3 regions of the Salicola sp. AFF1 genome follow, and region 3 is predicted to be linked to each of the others. Evidence: predicted binding sites of a transcription regulator. Region 3 holds the regulator's gene; each other region holds the start of a gene.
The links. Region 3 encodes sigma-54, which starts transcription at its own class of promoters, with help from an activator protein. Its sites were predicted from a motif close to TGGCACNNNNNTTGCTNT; they were not measured.
Positions count from the first base shown of each region.

Region 1 (5,449 bases), on a different contig from region 3:
CAGCTGCAGCTGCGCAATGGCAATATCCAGAAGCCGCAGCACCTCTGGATCCGATTCCGACTCCCGGACCTTTTTCAACGTATCCAGCATGTCCGGCCTGGGACGGTCCGCCATTTCCTCGGCACCGGCCCGGCGCTCCGCAACATCATCGGACAGCAGCTGTAACCGCCCGATCAGCGGCCGTATGCCACGGCGTATGGCATTGGTCAGCACGGGCTGGGACAGTTCCCGCTGCGCAACCGACACCCGCTCCCCGGTAATGGCGTTCCAGTACCGCTCGCCCTCCGGGGCCTCGATCAACACCCGCCCCTGAGCATCAAAATGCAGGCGCCGGTCACTGAGCGCTTTCAGCACCGGCAGCGTCTCTGGCGCCTTCAACGCAACCAGCGCATCGACGGCATCACTGACTGTCTGCCAGTCATCGGTCGCCAGCTGGCGGACGGCGGAAGCCGCTTTGCCTGATAGCCCCTCGGTCAGTACCTGCACCTGGCTTGGCTGCTGCGACGCTGGTTGTTCAGCATTGGCCTGTACGGTGACCATGGCCAGGGCCACCCAAACGCCCAGCAGCATCATATGTATCCCGTTCAATCCACGCATTGAACACTCCCGATCCCGGCGCCCGGCCTAATCACAGCCGGGCGCCCTGCTTTCGCTCGCGTTAGAATTCCAGGTTGTACCTGGGCGCCTTGCAGTCACCGCAAACCCACGGATAGGTCCAATCCGCCTTTTTGTCCTCACTGCCCTCGAGATACTTGCTCCAGGGCTGCGCGCGGATCGGCCCATCGGTCTCCCAAACGGTGGCAAACTGGCCATTCGGCTGGATCTCGCCAATCAACACCGGTTTATGGAGGTGGTGGTTCTCTTCATCCATGCAGATCTCATAGCCGGAAGGCGCATCCACGCACTGGCCGGGAACCGCCTGGCGCACGGCGTCCGGGTCGCTCGTTCCCGCCTCCATCACGGCCTGCGCCCACATGCGGATGCCAATATGCGTCGCCTCCATGGGGTCATTGGTCACGCGGTCGCTGCCACCCGGCAGGTCATTGGCTTCAACGTATTCCGCCCAACGCTGTGTGAACGCCTCATTCTCCGGCGAGTCCACGGACATGAAGTAGTTCCAGGCCGCCAGGTGACCGACCAGAGGGCCCGCATCCATTCCTCGCAGCTCCTCTTCGCCCACGGAGGTCGCCATCACCGGCACGTCCACCGAATCAACGCCCTGGTTTGCCAGCTCCTGATAGAAGGCAACATTGGAATCGCCGTTAATGGTATTGATGACCGCCGTGTCACCCCCTTTGGAAAACCGCTTGATGTCCGAGACAAGGCTTTGGAAGTCCGAGTGCTCAAAGGGAAAGTACTCCTCACGGATGGCGTCATCCTCGATCCCCTGGGCGTTGAGGTAGGCGCGCACGATGCGGTTCGTGGTGCGCGGGAACACATAGTCGGTGCCCACCAGGTAGAACTGGTCGGCACCGCCGCCGCGCTCGCTCATCAAGTAATCCACCGCCGGCAGCGTCTGCTGGTTCGGTGCCGCCCCGGTATAGAAGACATGGCGGTTGGACTCCTCGCCCTCATACTGCACGGGGTAGAACATCAAGCCGTTGAGCTCCTCCAGCACCGGAAGCACGGACTCGCGGGAAACCGACGTCCAGGCACCAAAAATCACGTCCACGTTGTCCCGCTCGATCAGCTCACGCGCCTGCTCGGCGTAGCGGGGCCAGTCCGAGGCCGGATCCTTCACCACCGGCTTGAGCTTACGGCCCAGGAGACCGCCCTGTTCGTTGATGTCCTCAACGGTCATCAGCGCAACGTCGCGCAGCGAGGTCTCGCTGATCGCCATGGTTCCGGACAGTGAATGGAGAATCCCCACCTTGATGGGGTCTTCCTCGGCTTGAAGCACGCCCGAGGCGAGCAGCCCGCCCAGGGCCAGACCGGCAAGACCGGCTTTTTTGATGGATCCACGCGTTTTCATTGCAATCTCCTTGTTCATCAGGATTGAAGCCTACGCACGGCCCCTGATGCAGGCACTGTTCCATGTACCCTGAAATTCCCCCTTTTTCAGCAACCTGACTTGTATACAAGCTTTTCAGAGCAGAATACCAACGATTGAATTGCACCATGCACCAGCATGACCAGAAACGGACACTGGCGGGTTGGATTCCGTAAATGATGACATAGTCGATTGTTTTATAGGCTTTTTTACAGCCTTCCAGCCAGACGCCAGGCCAATAATGGGGCTTGCACTATCCCGGAGCACAGCTCCCCAATTCAGGGCACACCAAGCCGTTACGGCGCCCTCACAAAAAGCGATGAATCACTTCAAAAAGCTGTTTTTATTCGGATTTCAGAAAAAATAGAACCGTGGCACACCCGTTGCTTGGGCGTTCTTGTATACAAGCAAGCAAGGGACCTCACACCATGGCCAATACCACAGTGGGATGGACCATCGCGGAGTGGCAGGACGCCTACCGCCGTGGCGAATCACCCAGGGCCCTTCTGGGGGCACTGCTCGACGCCCAGCACGCAACGGATCCAGCCTGGATCAGCCTGGCAACCCCGGAGCAGCTGGCCGCCCAGATTGACGCCACCTCTCCGGATCAGCCTTTGTACGGCGTTCCGTTTGCCATCAAGGACAACATTGACGCGCTGGGCTTCGAGACCACCGCCGCCTGCCCGGATTACCGCTATCAACCGGAAGCGGACGCGGAAGTGGTGCAGGCACTCAAGCACGCCGGCGCCATCCTGATCGGCAAGACCAACCTGGACCAGTTCGCAACGGGCCTGGTCGGCACGCGCTCCCCCTGGGGCGCCGTCCCCAACGCCTTCGATGACGCCACCATCGCCGGCGGTTCCAGCTCCGGTTCCGCTGCCGTGGTGGCCCGGGGGATCGTCCCGTTTGCACTGGGGACGGACACCGCCGGCTCCGGGCGTGTTCCGGCCGGGCTCAACAACATCGTCGGACTCAAGCCAACACGCGGGGCCATCAGCATCCGCGGCGTTGTCCCGGCCTGCCGGAGCCTGGATTGCGTCTCCATCTTTGCGCTGACCACTACCGACGCGGGCCTGATCCGTCACCACCTGGAGTCCGGCCCCAATACGGATCCCTTCGGTCGCTCCCCCGCACTGACCGCCGCGCCCGGCTGTGCCCTGCGGACCCCCGGCCCCATTCACCGCCTGGCCATCCCCTCAAACACGGAATGGCACGGCGACCAGCCGCAGAAAGCGGCCTGGGAAGAGGCCATCGGGCAGTGGCGGGCTCTGGGCTACGAGCTGATTGAAAAAGACTTCACGACGCTCTACGCCATGGCCGCACTCCTGTACGAGGGGCCCTGGATCGCCGAGCGCCATGCCGCCATCGGCGCCTTCATCAACGCCCACCCTGACAGTATCAATCCGGTGGTGCGCTCCATCATCCGCCGCGCGGAACCGTTCACCGCCACTGATGCCTTTAAGGGGCTGTACCGCCAGCAGGAGCTGCGCAGGTCCCTGGACCGGGAACTGAGCGACATCGACGCCCTGCTGGTGCCGACGACCCCCCGGATCCCCTCGATCGAGGCGGTCGCCGCCGATCCGGTGGGTCTCAATGCCCAGCTTGGCCGGTACACCAACTTCGTGAACCTGGCCGACCTGTGCGCGCTGGCGCTGCCGGGAGGATTCCGGGAGGACGGCCTCCCCTTCGGCATCACCCTGATCAGTGGCGCCTGGCGGGACCAGGACCTTCAGGCCCTGGGCGCGCAATGGCTCAACCACGCGCCCACGCCACTTGGCGCCACCCACTGTGAGCGCCCACCGGAAGCAGCGCCGGAGCCGGACGGGCATACGATCCAGGTAACCGTTGTGGGCGCCCACCTCGACGGCATGGCGCTGAACCCACAGCTCACTGAACGTGGCGCGCGGCTGGTTAGCCGCACCACCACCGCGCCCTGTTACCGACTCTATGCCCTTGCCGGCACCACGCCTTCCAAACCCGGACTGCGGCGCGATCCCACCGGCGCCGCGCTGGAAGTCGAAGTCTGGGAAATGCCGACGGACCGCTTCGGCTCCTTCGTCAGCCTCATTCCCCACCCACTCGGCATGGGAACCGTGGAGCTGGCGGACGGCAGCTGGCGCAAGGGCTTCATCTGTGAGGAAGCCGGCCTGGAGGGCGCCACTGACATCACGCATCTGGGGGGCTGGCGCGCTTACAGCCGGTCCCTGACGGAACACCAGGATTAAGGAGCACAACCATGTTTGCCAGGGTTCTTGTTGCCAACCGGGGCGAAATCGCGGTCCGGATCATCCGCAGCCTGAAGCGGATGGGGATCACCAGCATCGCCGTGTACGCCCATCCGGACCGCCACAGCCAGCACGCCACCATGGCGGACGAAGCCTACCCGTTGCCCGGCGACAGCGCTGCGGAGACGTATCTCGATACCCAGCGGATCCTTGCCATTGCCCGCGAAGCCAACGCCGACGCCGTGATTCCCGGCTATGGCTTCGTGTCGGAGAACGCGGATTTCGCCGAAGCCTGCGCCGACGCCGGCATCCATTTCGTGGGCCCAACGCCAACCCAGATCCGGGAATTCGGCCTCAAGCACCGCGCCCGCGCGCTGGCGGAAGAAGCCGGTGTGCCATTGGCCCCCGGTACGGGCTTGCTCACCAGCCTGGACGAGGCGCTGACGAGCGCCCATCAGCTGGGCTACCCGGTCATGCTGAAAACCACCGCTGGCGGTGGTGGCATCGGCCTCAACCGCTGCGATGACGAAGCCGGGCTGCGCCAGGCCTTCGAGAGCGTGCAACGCCTTGGCGAGAGCTTTTTCAATGACAGCGGGGTATTCCTGGAGCGTTACATTGCCCGGGCCCGGCACGTGGAGGTGCAGATTGTGGGCGACGGTCAGGGGCAAGTGATCGCCCTGGGCGAGCGCGACTGCTCGCTCCAGCGCCGTAACCAGAAGGTGGTGGAGGAAACACCGGCCCCGCACCTGCCCGCCAACACACGCCAGGCCATGCTGGATGCAGCAGTGGCGCTGGGTGAATCGGTGAACTACCAGTCGGTCGGGACCGTTGAATACATCTACGATGCGGACCGCGATGCGTTCTACTTCCTGGAGGTGAACACACGGCTTCAGGTGGAACACCCGGTTACCGAATGCGTCACCGGCATCGACCTGGTCGAGTGGATGCTGCGCATCGGGGCGGGCGAATCCCCGGAGCTGGCGGCATTCGAGCCCCGTTTCGAGGGCGCGGCCATGGAAGTCCGCCTGTACGCCGAGGACCCGCTCAAGAACTTCCAGCCCGCACCCGGCGAGCTCAATGACGTGCATTGGCCGGAACAGGCCGTCCGGATTGACGGCTGGGTGGAGACCGGAACCAAGGTATCGCCGCATTACGACCCCATGCTGGCCAAGCTGATCGTACACGGGCAGGACCGCGACGACGCCCTGGCACGCCTTCGCGCCGCGCTGGACGA
Region 1 is NZ_JBXAYL010000010.1:4,242-9,690, reverse strand. Features, by position in the region: gene urtB (urea ABC transporter permease subunit UrtB) at 1-597, opposite strand, end outside; gene urtA (urea ABC transporter substrate-binding protein) at 659-1,972, opposite strand; gene atzF (allophanate hydrolase) at 2,419-4,215, shown strand; gene uca (urea carboxylase) at 4,227-5,449, shown strand, end outside.
Region 1: the regulator sigma-54 is predicted to act here: its motif matches at 2,363-2,380, upstream of atzF (allophanate hydrolase).

Region 2 (5,449 bases), on a different contig from region 3:
GGCGGCAGAGGGCATCCAGCCAGTCCCCCGGCGCCGCACCGGGCGCCAGTTCGCCCTGGGTTCCGATGCCCGCCAGGTAATAGCCCTGCTCCGCTTTGCTGATGCTGTTGAGCAACGCCGGAACGCTTTGGGTCAGTACCGTGGCCACATGGGCCAGCACGGCCGGGTCGCCTTCCACCAGTTCCAGCTCCAGCTCGCACAGTGGCTGCTCCCGCCCGCCGGCCCGGATCACGCCGTCGTCCAGGGCACATTCGATGCGTGCCCACTGGCCGTTGCCGGACCAGTCCAGCATCAGCACACGGCGCTGGAAGTCCGTATCAAACACCGGCTCCAGGTGGGCCAGTGCGGGATGCCCGGCCATGGGTGTATCGTCCAGCAGCGTCAGGTCCAGGGATGCGTCCGGTCTTGGCCATTCCCACTCCTTCCGGGCAAGGGCGGCGCCCTGGAGCTGACCCTGGGTCTTGAGCGTCTGGATGTAACCGCTACCCGTAGCACGCACGCGAAGGGCAACCCGTTCCCTATTGAGTGCCCCTTCCGGGGTGTCGTAATAGCGGTTGAGCAGTTCCAGGGGGGCGCCCTGCTCCACAGCCCCTTTGGTGCTCAGCCAGCCCCCGGCCCGATCCAGGTTGGCAGGGGTCATGCTGAGTTTGAGCTCTGTCTCGCTCATGGTTCAGAACCGGTACTGGGCGCCGACCATCAGGTCGTACTGGTGCGGGGTCTGTTCGTCCGAATACGTTTTGTACCCTTCTACGTAAATCGCCATGGATTCAGTGAGGTCATGCAGCACCTGAGCGGTGTACGCGTTGGTGGTTTCCGTGGCGGTGGTCCCGGGCGCCAGCTCGTTACGCTCGCGCTCCCAGGCGATCGAGAAACGATTGGGGCCAATGTGGTAACTGCTCAGAAGGGACGCGACGCTGGCAACATCCTTGCGGTGCTGATACTGGGCGGTCAGGAGCCAGCCCTCGCCCTGGTACGTCATCCGGGCGCCATAGGTGTTCTCATTCTCCTGACGGAGCTGCTCGGCTTGGGATGCGCCCGCCGGCACCACATCGCCGCCATCATTGGAATCCATACCCAGAGCCCATTCCCAGTGACCGGGCGTATAGCTCAGGACAGCCTGATAAGGCCGCTCTTCCTTTTCATCACCGCTCTGGACTTCCGGACTCCTGTCTTCCTTCAGCTGAACGGCGCCGTGCAGGCGGAGATCCCCCCAGGAAGGGGACGAGTATTGAACCAGTCGGGTCCGACCCGTGGTATAGGGGCCAAACAGGTGGCGCTCCGAGTTTCCGTCTTCATCACGGTATTCGCCTTCAAAGAAGTTCGCCACGTGATCCAGCTTCTGTTCGTAGATGGTGTCGTCCACGCCCCCCCAGAGGCGGCCGAAATCACCTTCCAGGCCGATGTAGGCGTATTCCATGTGCTCATCGAACATGCGCTCATCGTCGTCATCGGCGGAGGGGATCGACGCCCATTCGGCACGGAAAAAGCCTTCCGTTCCCGGCATGAGCTCGGTGGTGCCTCGCAGGCCGATCCAGGAGTTACTGTCCCGGAAGGCGGTTTCACTACCCGGTACGTTTTCCCTATCCCGGTGCTCCATCACCAGCCCCAGCTGGCCATAGATCTCGGGCAGGGTATCCAGCCTGTGGGTGAGTGCGTCCACCTCGGCGAGCGTCAGTTCGCTATCGCCACTGCGTTCCTGGGCCTGGACTCCGCCAGCCGCAACCACGGCCAGCGCCAAAACCAATCCTTTCTGCTTCATGGAACCCCCTCGTATGATCAGTGCCGGCAGAATACCACTATGCCCGGACCGACTAAAGAAATGCCCGGCTGCCCTAGACTTCCAGAAGAAAGGTTACCGGTCCGTCATTAACCAGCTGTACCTGCATGTCCGCACCAAAACGACCGGTGGCGAGATGCCCTATCCCGGGCGGGGCCACATCCACCGCCTGTTTTGCCGCCTCGACAAAGGCATTGAACCAGTGCTCACCCCGCTCGGGCGGGGCTGCGGCGGAAAAGGAGGGGCGGCTGCCCTTGCGAGTGTCCGCAACCAGTGTGAACTGGGGTACGATCAGCAGATCACTGCCACAATCGCGCAGGCTGCGGTTCATGCGCCCGTGTTCATCGGGAAAGACACGGTATTCCAGCACTCGCTCCAGCATCCGGCCCTGCTCAGAGGCACCGTCGGTTTTCTCAACCCCCAGAAACAGCAGCAGGCCGTAGCCAATCTCGCCCACGATCTCTCCATCAATGCTGACGCTGGCACTGCTGACACGCTGAATCAGACTTTTCAAAACCGCTCCTCCCTTTGATGCAGACCAAGCGCCTGATGGTGCCACTCCTCCCCTCACCGGGGAAGGATGCACCAAAAGCAGGCGCTGGCCCTAAGTGTGCCCTGTTTCGGGTTACCAGCAGCCGGGCGAACCCGCCCTGAAACGGAACAGACAGCGCCCCAAAGGCCATTAACCGTTGTTTTTATTGCCTTTTGCAGCATCAGGCACAGCACCTGCTCCAACGCAGACCAGTTGCACGGCAACGTAACCCAGAGGAATCAGCCAACGGAGGCTCCAATCATGCAAACACCCAATTTCCGTCTTGCGACCTGCCTGACTGCCAGCCTGCTCGGCGCGGGCGCCCTTGCTGGCGCGACCCAGGCCAGCGCGGCTGAGCCCAGCGTGACCGCGGGCTTTTCCGCGTCCAACATCTACCTGTGGCGGGGGACCGACCTTGGCGCAGGAGACGCTCAGGTCACGGGCAGTCTGGATGTCGCTAGCGGCATGGGCGCTTACGCGGGCGTCTGGGCATCCAGCGGCGACAGTGCCGCCGGCCAGGAGTACGACCTCTACGCTGGCTACGGCACGGACCTCACCGAGGACATCTCAGTGGATGCCAGCGTTGTGAACTACATCTACCCGGAACAGGACAGGAGCATCAGCCAGACCGGCTTCGCGGATTTCAGTGAAGCCATCGTAAGCGTCAACGCCTATGACGTGGGGCTGAGCTATTTTCACGACATCACCAGCGCCGATTACCAGTACATGACCGCAAGCTACAGCTATAACGCGTTCAGCGCGACGCTTGGCCGGCACAGCTTTGACGAGGACTCACCAAGCCCCACCTATGGCGAGGACATGACCCACCTTGATATCAGCTTCCAGTTCAATGACGAACTCTCCTTCACGGCCAGCACCCTCCTGGACGCTGACAACAGTGATGGTACCCGTCGCACCACCCTTCTGAAGGCCACCTACGCCAAATCCTTCAGCCTTTAACCCCTCCCGAACCCCGGCCGCCTGCAGGGCGGCCCGGTCTACTGAAACCCGAATTCAGGGCCGAAGCGATCACTCATCGCGTCGGTAGCATGAATCAGCGCATCCACGATGGGCGGTTCCGAGGCGGCATGACCGGCATCGCGCACCAATGAGAGCGCAGCCTCCGGCCAGGCACTGTGCAGGGTCAGGGCGTTTTCAACCGGGCAGACCATGTCGTATCGGCCATGAACAAGCCGGGCCGGCTTGTCACGCATAGACCCAATATTATCCATTATGCGGTTTTCCTCGATGAAACCGCCGTTCAGAAAATAGTGGCACTCGATGCGCGCCAGCGAGAGCGCGAGGTGCGCGTGTCCAAAACGCTCCACGGCCGCCGGGCTGGGATGCAGGGTGGCGCAACGGGCTTCCCAGATGGCCCAGGTGCGGGCGGCCTGGAGCCGCTGCAGCTCATTATCACTGTGGAGCAGGCGGTGGTAGGCCTGGACCAGGTCCTGTCTGCCGCTTTCGGGGACGAGGCTGATGAAGTCTTCCCAGTAGTCCGGAAAGATACGGCTCGCGCCGTCATGAAGGAACCAGTTGATGTCGCGTTGCCGGCAAAGGAAGATACCGCGCAGCACCAATCCCAGAACCCGTTCCGGCTGTGACTGGGTGTAGAGCAGGCTCAGCGTCGCGCCCCAGGAGCCGCCGAAAAGCAGCCACCGCTCAATACCTAGAAACGCACGGATGCGTTCCATGTCCGCCAGAAGGTGGCTGGTGGTGTTATTGATTACAGAGGCAAAGGGCGTGGAGCGGCCAGAGCCGCGCTGATCAAAGAGGATGATGCGGTAGCGTTCGGCATCAAAGAAGCGGCGGGCTGCAGGGTCACTGCCCGCCCCCGGCCCCCCGTGAACCACAAGCACGGGAATCCCCTCGGGATTCCCGGCTTCCTCCAGATATAGGCTGTGGCCATCGCCCACGTCCAGGCGATGGGTGGCATAGGGCGCGATTTCCGGGTAGAGCGTCAACATGCCCCAAGTCTAGGCGCCCGGGGCTGCTTCGGCCAACTATTATTTCTTGCTGGCGCGCTTGCGCTCCACCTCGGTCAGGTGCTTCTTGCGGATCCTCAGATGATTCGGCGTCACTTCCACAAGCTCATCGTCATCAATGAACTCCAGTGCGTTCTCGAGGGTCATCTCCATGGGCGGGGTCAGCACCAGGTTCTCGTCCGTCCCGGCAGCCCGCACGTTGGTCAGCTGCTTGCCTTTTGTGGGGTTAACGGTCAGGTCGTTCTCGCGGCTGTGAATACCAATAACCATGCCCTCGTAGACTTCAGCGCCGGGACCAACCATCAACCGGCCACGATCCTGGTGCGTGAACAGGGAGTAGGCAGTAGTGGTGCCCTTAACCATGGAGATGATGGCGCCGTTGTGACGGTGCTCGGCCATGCCACCTTTAACCGGGCCCCAGTGGTCGAACACATGGGTCAGGAGGCCGGAGCCCTGGGTCAGGGTCAGGAACTGGGAGCGGAAGCCGATCAGCCCACGCGCTGGCATGATGAAATCAATGCGCACGCGGCCACGCCCGTCGGGAACCATGTTCTGCATCTCGGCCCGACGGTTACCCATTTCTTCCATCAGCGAGCCCTGATGCTGCTCCTCGATGTCCACAACCACCTGCTCGTAAGGCTCTTCGGTGGTGCCGTTGTTATTACGCTGCACCACTTCCGGGCGGGAAACGCCCAGCTCGAAGCCTTCACGACGCATGTTCTCGATCAACACCGACAGGTGGAGCTCACCGCGCCCGGAGACGCTGAATTTCTCGGCCGCGTCACCCTGCTCCACACGCAGGGCCACGTTGTGCAGAAGCTCCTGTTCGAGGCGCTCCTTGATCTGGCGGCTGGTCACGTACTTGCCGTCGAGACCGGCGAAGGGTGAGTCATTCACCTGGAAGGTCATGCTCACCGTGGGCTCATCCACCGTCAGCGGCGTCATGGCCTCCGGTGCTTCGCGACTGCAGATCGTATCCGAGATCCGCAGGTTGTTGATGCCGGAGATGCAAACGATGTCGCCGGCGTTAGCCTCGTCCACATTCACGCGGTTGAGGCCGAGGAAGCCTTTAACTTCCAGCAGCTTGGCGTTGCGCTGCTCGCCTTCGCGGTTGACCACCGTCACCTGCTGGCCAGGCCGCATCTGGCCGCCCTT
Region 2 is NZ_JBXAYL010000001.1:65,721-71,169, reverse strand. Features, by position in the region: gene AC1RQI_RS00400 (CYTH domain-containing protein) at 1-667, opposite strand, end outside; gene AC1RQI_RS00395 (porin) at 671-1,759, opposite strand; gene dtd (D-aminoacyl-tRNA deacylase) at 1,833-2,291, opposite strand; gene AC1RQI_RS00385 (TorF family putative porin) at 2,571-3,269, shown strand; gene pip (prolyl aminopeptidase) at 3,308-4,276, opposite strand; gene typA (translational GTPase TypA) at 4,316-5,449, opposite strand, start outside.
Region 2: the regulator sigma-54 is predicted to act here: its motif matches at 2,493-2,510, upstream of AC1RQI_RS00385 (TorF family putative porin).

Region 3 (5,449 bases):
AGGCCGTCGGCATGACCGGCTGGATCAACGACCGCGCCTTCAGGCTTGAAAATGACGTCAGCACCCGCTTATTCAACCGCTGACCTACAGGGGAGATAGCCCGCTCATGACCAACCCGGCACGCGCCCGACAAGCCTGGCGGCTCCTGGCAGGCCTGCTAACGGCCGGCCTTATACTCCCTGCGCACGCCTTCAATCTGGACTCGGACAACCCCATCAAGGTGGCATCCGACAATGCCCGGCTGGATGACCAGCAGGGAACCGCCACCTATTCGGGTAATGTACGCGTAAGCCAGGGCGAAGCGCTTTTGACCGCGGACAAGGTCATACTCTACCGGGGTAACAGCCAGAACCTCAGCCGCATGGAAGCCACCGGCAACCCCGCCACCTATAAGCAGCCGCAAACGGAACAGGCCCCAGCGGTCTATGCCGAAGGCAAGACGATCATCTATGAAGCCAAGGAAGAACGCATCATCTTCGAGCGAGAAGCCCTGATCCGCCAGCAGGGTGACCGGTTCCGGGGCAACCGGATCGTGTACGACGTGGGCGAACGCATCGTAACCGCCTCCAGCTCGGAAGACGACGACCAGGACCGGGTGGAGATGACCATCCAGCCGGACCGCGATTCCCCTGACAACAACGGCAGTAACTGAGCACCCCCATGGCGACACTGGAAGCCCTGAACCTGGCCAAGAGCTACCGCCGCCACCCAGTGGTGATGGACGTCTCCCTTGCCATCCAGAGTGGCCAGATTGCGGGGCTTCTGGGGCCCAACGGGGCCGGCAAGACCACCTGCTTCTACATGATTGTGGGCCTGGTCCCCCACGACCGGGGCCGCATCCGGATCGACAACCGCGACATCACCCACCTGCCCATGCACGGCCGGGCCCGGGCAGGCATCGGCTATCTGCCCCAGGAGGCTTCGGTCTTCCGGCGCCTGACGGTGGCGGAGAACCTCATGGCCATCCTGCAAACACGCAGCGACCTTACGAAGGCACAACGGCAAGAGCGCATGGAAGCGCTGTTACGTGAATTCCACATCAGCCACATCCGCAACAGCCTTGGGATGAGCCTATCCGGCGGGGAGCGCCGACGCGCCGAAATCGCCCGCGCCCTGGCCGTGGAACCGGCTTTCATCCTGCTGGATGAGCCCTTTGCTGGCGTGGATCCGATCTCGGTCAGCGACATCAAGCAGATCGTGCGCCAGGTACGTGACCGCGGCATTGGGGTGCTGATCACCGACCACAATGTGCGCGAAACGCTCGACATCTGTGAGACCGCCTACATCGTCAGCGAAGGCCACATCATCGCCTCCGGCACCGCCGAGGACATCCTTGCCAACCAGCAGGTCAAGGAAGTCTACCTGGGCGACGAGTTCCGTCTGTAACACGTGCACTCTGGAACCGTTGTCGCCCTGCCCAGTTCGCCTGTACACTCGATCCAGAAGGGGTAAGCAAAATCCCTGCCGGTCCTCTGGAGGACCCATTAAGGTTTCTAAATGCTGGACAATCGGGAACGGGAAAGCAGTCGATGGTCATGAAAGCGTCCCTGCAGTTGAAGATGGGCCAACAGCTCACCATGACGCCCCAGCTGCAGCAGGCAATACGGTTACTCCAGCTCTCCACTCTCGACCTGCAGCAGGAAATCCAGCAACAGCTGGAATCCAACCCCATGCTTGAAACCGCCGAGGAAGCCGAGGCGGAGACGGATACCGACACCGATACTGAGGCCGATCAGGCAGCGGACAGCGGCGACGGCGACCATGAAAGCGCTGAAACCACCGGCGAAGGGGGAGAGGAGCCGAGTACCAGCAATACCGACGCCAGCAGCTCGGAGAACGAGAACTGGCAGGACAACAGCGAGATCCCCGACAACCTGCCCGTGGATACCGCCTGGGATGACGTCTACCAGAGCGCTCCCGCCACTCCCGCTGCCTCACGCCCCGAAGACGATGGCAGCGAAATGGATTTCGAGAGCCGCAACAGCCGCGGCGAAACCCTTCAGGATCACCTGCTCTGGCAACTCAACCTCACTCCCATGTCCGAGCGCGACCGGGTCATCGCCCATGCTCTGGTTGATGCCACCGACAACGCCGGCTATCTGACCCAGGGCCTGGAAGAAATCCACCAGGGGCTCAGTGCGGCGGACGACGAAGACCCGCTGGAAATGGACGAAGTCGAGGCGGTCCTGCACCGCATCCAGCACTTTGATCCGCCCGGCGTTGCCGCGCGGGACCTGCGGGAATGCCTGCTGATCCAGCTCAACCAGCTGCCCCCGGACACCCCCTGGCTCAAGCAGGCACGGCTGGTCGTCAGCCATTACATTCAGCTGCTCGGCAACCGGGACTACCGCCAGCTCATGCGCCGCAGCCGTCTCAGCGAAGCGCAACTCAAGGAGGTTCTGGGCCTGATCCAGAGCCTTAACCCGCGCCCCGGTGATGCCATCGGTGAGGACGAAACGGAGTACGTGGTCCCGGACGTCATCGTCTCCCGCCAGGAAGGACGCTGGAAAATTGAACTCAATCCGGAAATCGCCCCCCGGCTCCAGGTGAACAACCTGTATGCGTCGCTCATCCGCCAGTCCGATGCCAGCGCCGACAACACCTACCTGAAGGATCAGCTCCAGGAAGCGAAGTGGTTCATCAAAAGTCTTCAGAGCCGTAACGAGACGCTGTTGAAAGTCGCCTCCCAGATCGTCGATCATCAACAGAAGTTCTTCGAGGAAGGCGAGGAAGCGATGAAGCCGCTGATCCTCTCCGAGATCGCCCAGGCTGTGGACATGCATGAGTCCACCATTTCCCGTGTCACCACCCAGAAGTACATGCATACCCCCAGGGGCATTTACGAGCTCAAGTATTTCTTCTCCAGTCACGTGAGCACGGACGAAGGCGGCGAATGCTCATCCACCGCCATCCGCGCCATGATCCGCAAGCTCATCAACGAGGAGGAAAGCCGGAAACCGCTGAGTGACAACCGCATAGCGACTATACTCAGTGACCAGGGCATCAATGTGGCGCGCCGAACGGTTGCCAAATACCGCGAGGCGATGCACATCCCGCCCTCAAACGAGCGCAAACGTCTCGTCTAGAGGGCCTGACGCCTGTATGATGGCCACCTTCCGGTGGCCGGGCCTAAGCGACAACAGGAGCGGACTATGCAACTCAACATTTCAGGTCACCACATCGAGCTGACAGAAGCCCTGAAGGACTATGTCCGGAGCAAGATGGAAAAACTTGAACGGCATACGGACCAGATCAGCAACACCCAGGTGACGCTGTCGGTGGTCAAGCAAAGGCAGACCGCCGAAGCCACGCTCCACGTTACCGGGGGCGACATCAACGCCAAGGCCCAGCACGACGATATGTACGCGGCGATCGATCAGCTTGTGGACAAGCTTGACCGGCAAATTCTCAAACACAAGGAAAAGCAGGTGGAACGCCAGCACGGTGCGGCCACCCGCTGATCCCAAGCGGTATCCATGGTCCATTCATCACTGTCCATCGAATCCATTCTTGCCCCGGAGCTGGCCCTCTGTGGCGTTCCGGGGACCAGCAAGAAGCGCATCCTCGAGACCATTGCCGAGAGAGTAGCCCAGCACTACCCGGAGCTTGAGGAAAACCAGATCTTCAATAATCTGGTTGCACGGGAGCGTCTTGGCAGCACCGGCATCGGGCAAGGCATCGCCATCCCGCACTGCCGGCTGGAAGACTGTAAGCGCGTAGTAGGCGCGCTACTGACGCTGGACGCCCCCATCAACTTTGATGCCATCGACAGTGAACCGGTGGACCTGCTGTTCGTGCTCCTGGTGCCGCAGAATGCCACCAGTGAGCACCTGGAACTGCTCAGCCAGCTGGCCGAGAAGTTCAATGACCGCAGCCTGTGCCGGCGCCTGCGCCAGTGCCAGGACTCGCAGGAACTGTACGACCTGATCGTCGCCAGCGAAAAAGCGTCCCAGTAACGTCGCCCTTACCCACACGGCGGGAGATCGGCCTGTGAAACTGACCATCGTAAGCGGCCGCTCGGGCTCCGGCAAAAGCACGGCCCTGCATGTACTGGAAGACCTTGGCTATTACTGCATCGACAACCTGCCCATCGGGCTGCTCCAGCCGCTGACACGCAAGGCCCTGGAATCCGATGAGCAGCAACGCGACGTCGCGGTCAGCATTGACGCGCGCAACCTCTCCGCGGACATCGCCGATTTTGAAAACCTCTACCGCCAGCTCCAGCATCCAGAGCTGAGGGTGGAAATCATCTACCTGGATGCGGCGGACAGCATCCTGCTGCAGCGCTTCCACCAGACACGGCGCAAGCATCCGCTGAGCACCTCCGCCCGCTCCCTTTCCGAGGCGATCCAGGATGAAAAGAGCCTGCTGGAACCGATTGCGCGACTGGCGGACCTGCATATCGATACCACTGAACGCTCCATGTACGAACTGCGAGACATGGTGCGTGAACGCATCGTCGGGCGTGACGAACAACAGATGGCGCTGTTGATCCAGTCCTTCGGCTATAAGCACGGCGTTCCCATTGATTCCGATTTCGTCTTCGATGTGCGCTGCCTGCCCAATCCCTTCTGGGATGACTCGCTCCGCAGCTACACCGGACTGGACGCCCCCATCCGCGAGTACCTCAAGGGCCAACCCGGAACGGACGCCCTGCTCGGTGATATCAAGGGATTTCTGGACCGCTGGCTGCCGGCATTCCACACGGTCAACCGCTCCTACATGACCGTCTCCATAGGCTGTACCGGCGGCCAGCACCGATCAGTCTATATGGCCGAAGAACTGGCGAATCACCTGCGGCGCGCGTTCAGCACCGTCCAGGTCCGACACACAGAGCTGCCTGACGCGCCACCGACGCCCTGAACAGCGGAAACGCACATGATCCGAGACACCGTCACCATCATCAACAAACTCGGGCTGCATGCCCGCGCCGCCGCCAAACTCGTGAGCTGTGCCGAACAGTTTGACAGCAGCATCCACCTGGTCCGCGATGACCGGGAGGTGGATGCCAAAAGCATCATGTCCGTTATGATGCTGGCAGCCAGCTGTGGCACAGACATCGAGCTGGTCATTGACGGCGACGATGAAGCGAGCGCCCGGGATGCCCTGGTGGAACTGATCAACAACCGGTTTGATGAAGACGAATGAGTGATACTGACACCACAGGGCAACAGCCGGAAGCACTGCCCACCAAAAGCCAGGCCAAACGGGAACTGCAGGAACTGCGGGAACTGGCCTCAGCGCTGGCTGCGCTGCCAGAGATGCGGATTCACCAATTGCCTGCCTCAACAGCCCTGATTGAAGAGCTTCTGGCGCTTCGAACCCTGCAGGATGGCGAGCCGAGACGCCGCAAGCTCCACTACCTGGGCCGGCGCATTCTGGAGGAAGACGAACAGGCCCTGCGCCAGGCCGTGGCCGGCCAGACGCACGGCACCCCCGAACACACCCG
Region 3 is NZ_JBXAYL010000004.1:119,534-124,982, reverse strand. Features, by position in the region: gene lptC (LPS export ABC transporter periplasmic protein LptC) at 1-83, shown strand, start outside; gene lptA (lipopolysaccharide transport periplasmic protein LptA) at 107-652, shown strand; gene lptB (LPS export ABC transporter ATP-binding protein) at 661-1,386, shown strand; gene AC1RQI_RS04110 (RNA polymerase factor sigma-54) at 1,536-3,086, shown strand; gene hpf (ribosome hibernation-promoting factor, HPF/YfiA family) at 3,153-3,461, shown strand; gene ptsN (PTS IIA-like nitrogen regulatory protein PtsN) at 3,477-3,956, shown strand; gene rapZ (RNase adapter RapZ) at 3,991-4,863, shown strand; gene AC1RQI_RS04090 (HPr family phosphocarrier protein) at 4,879-5,148, shown strand; gene yjgA (ribosome biogenesis factor YjgA) at 5,145-5,449, shown strand, end outside.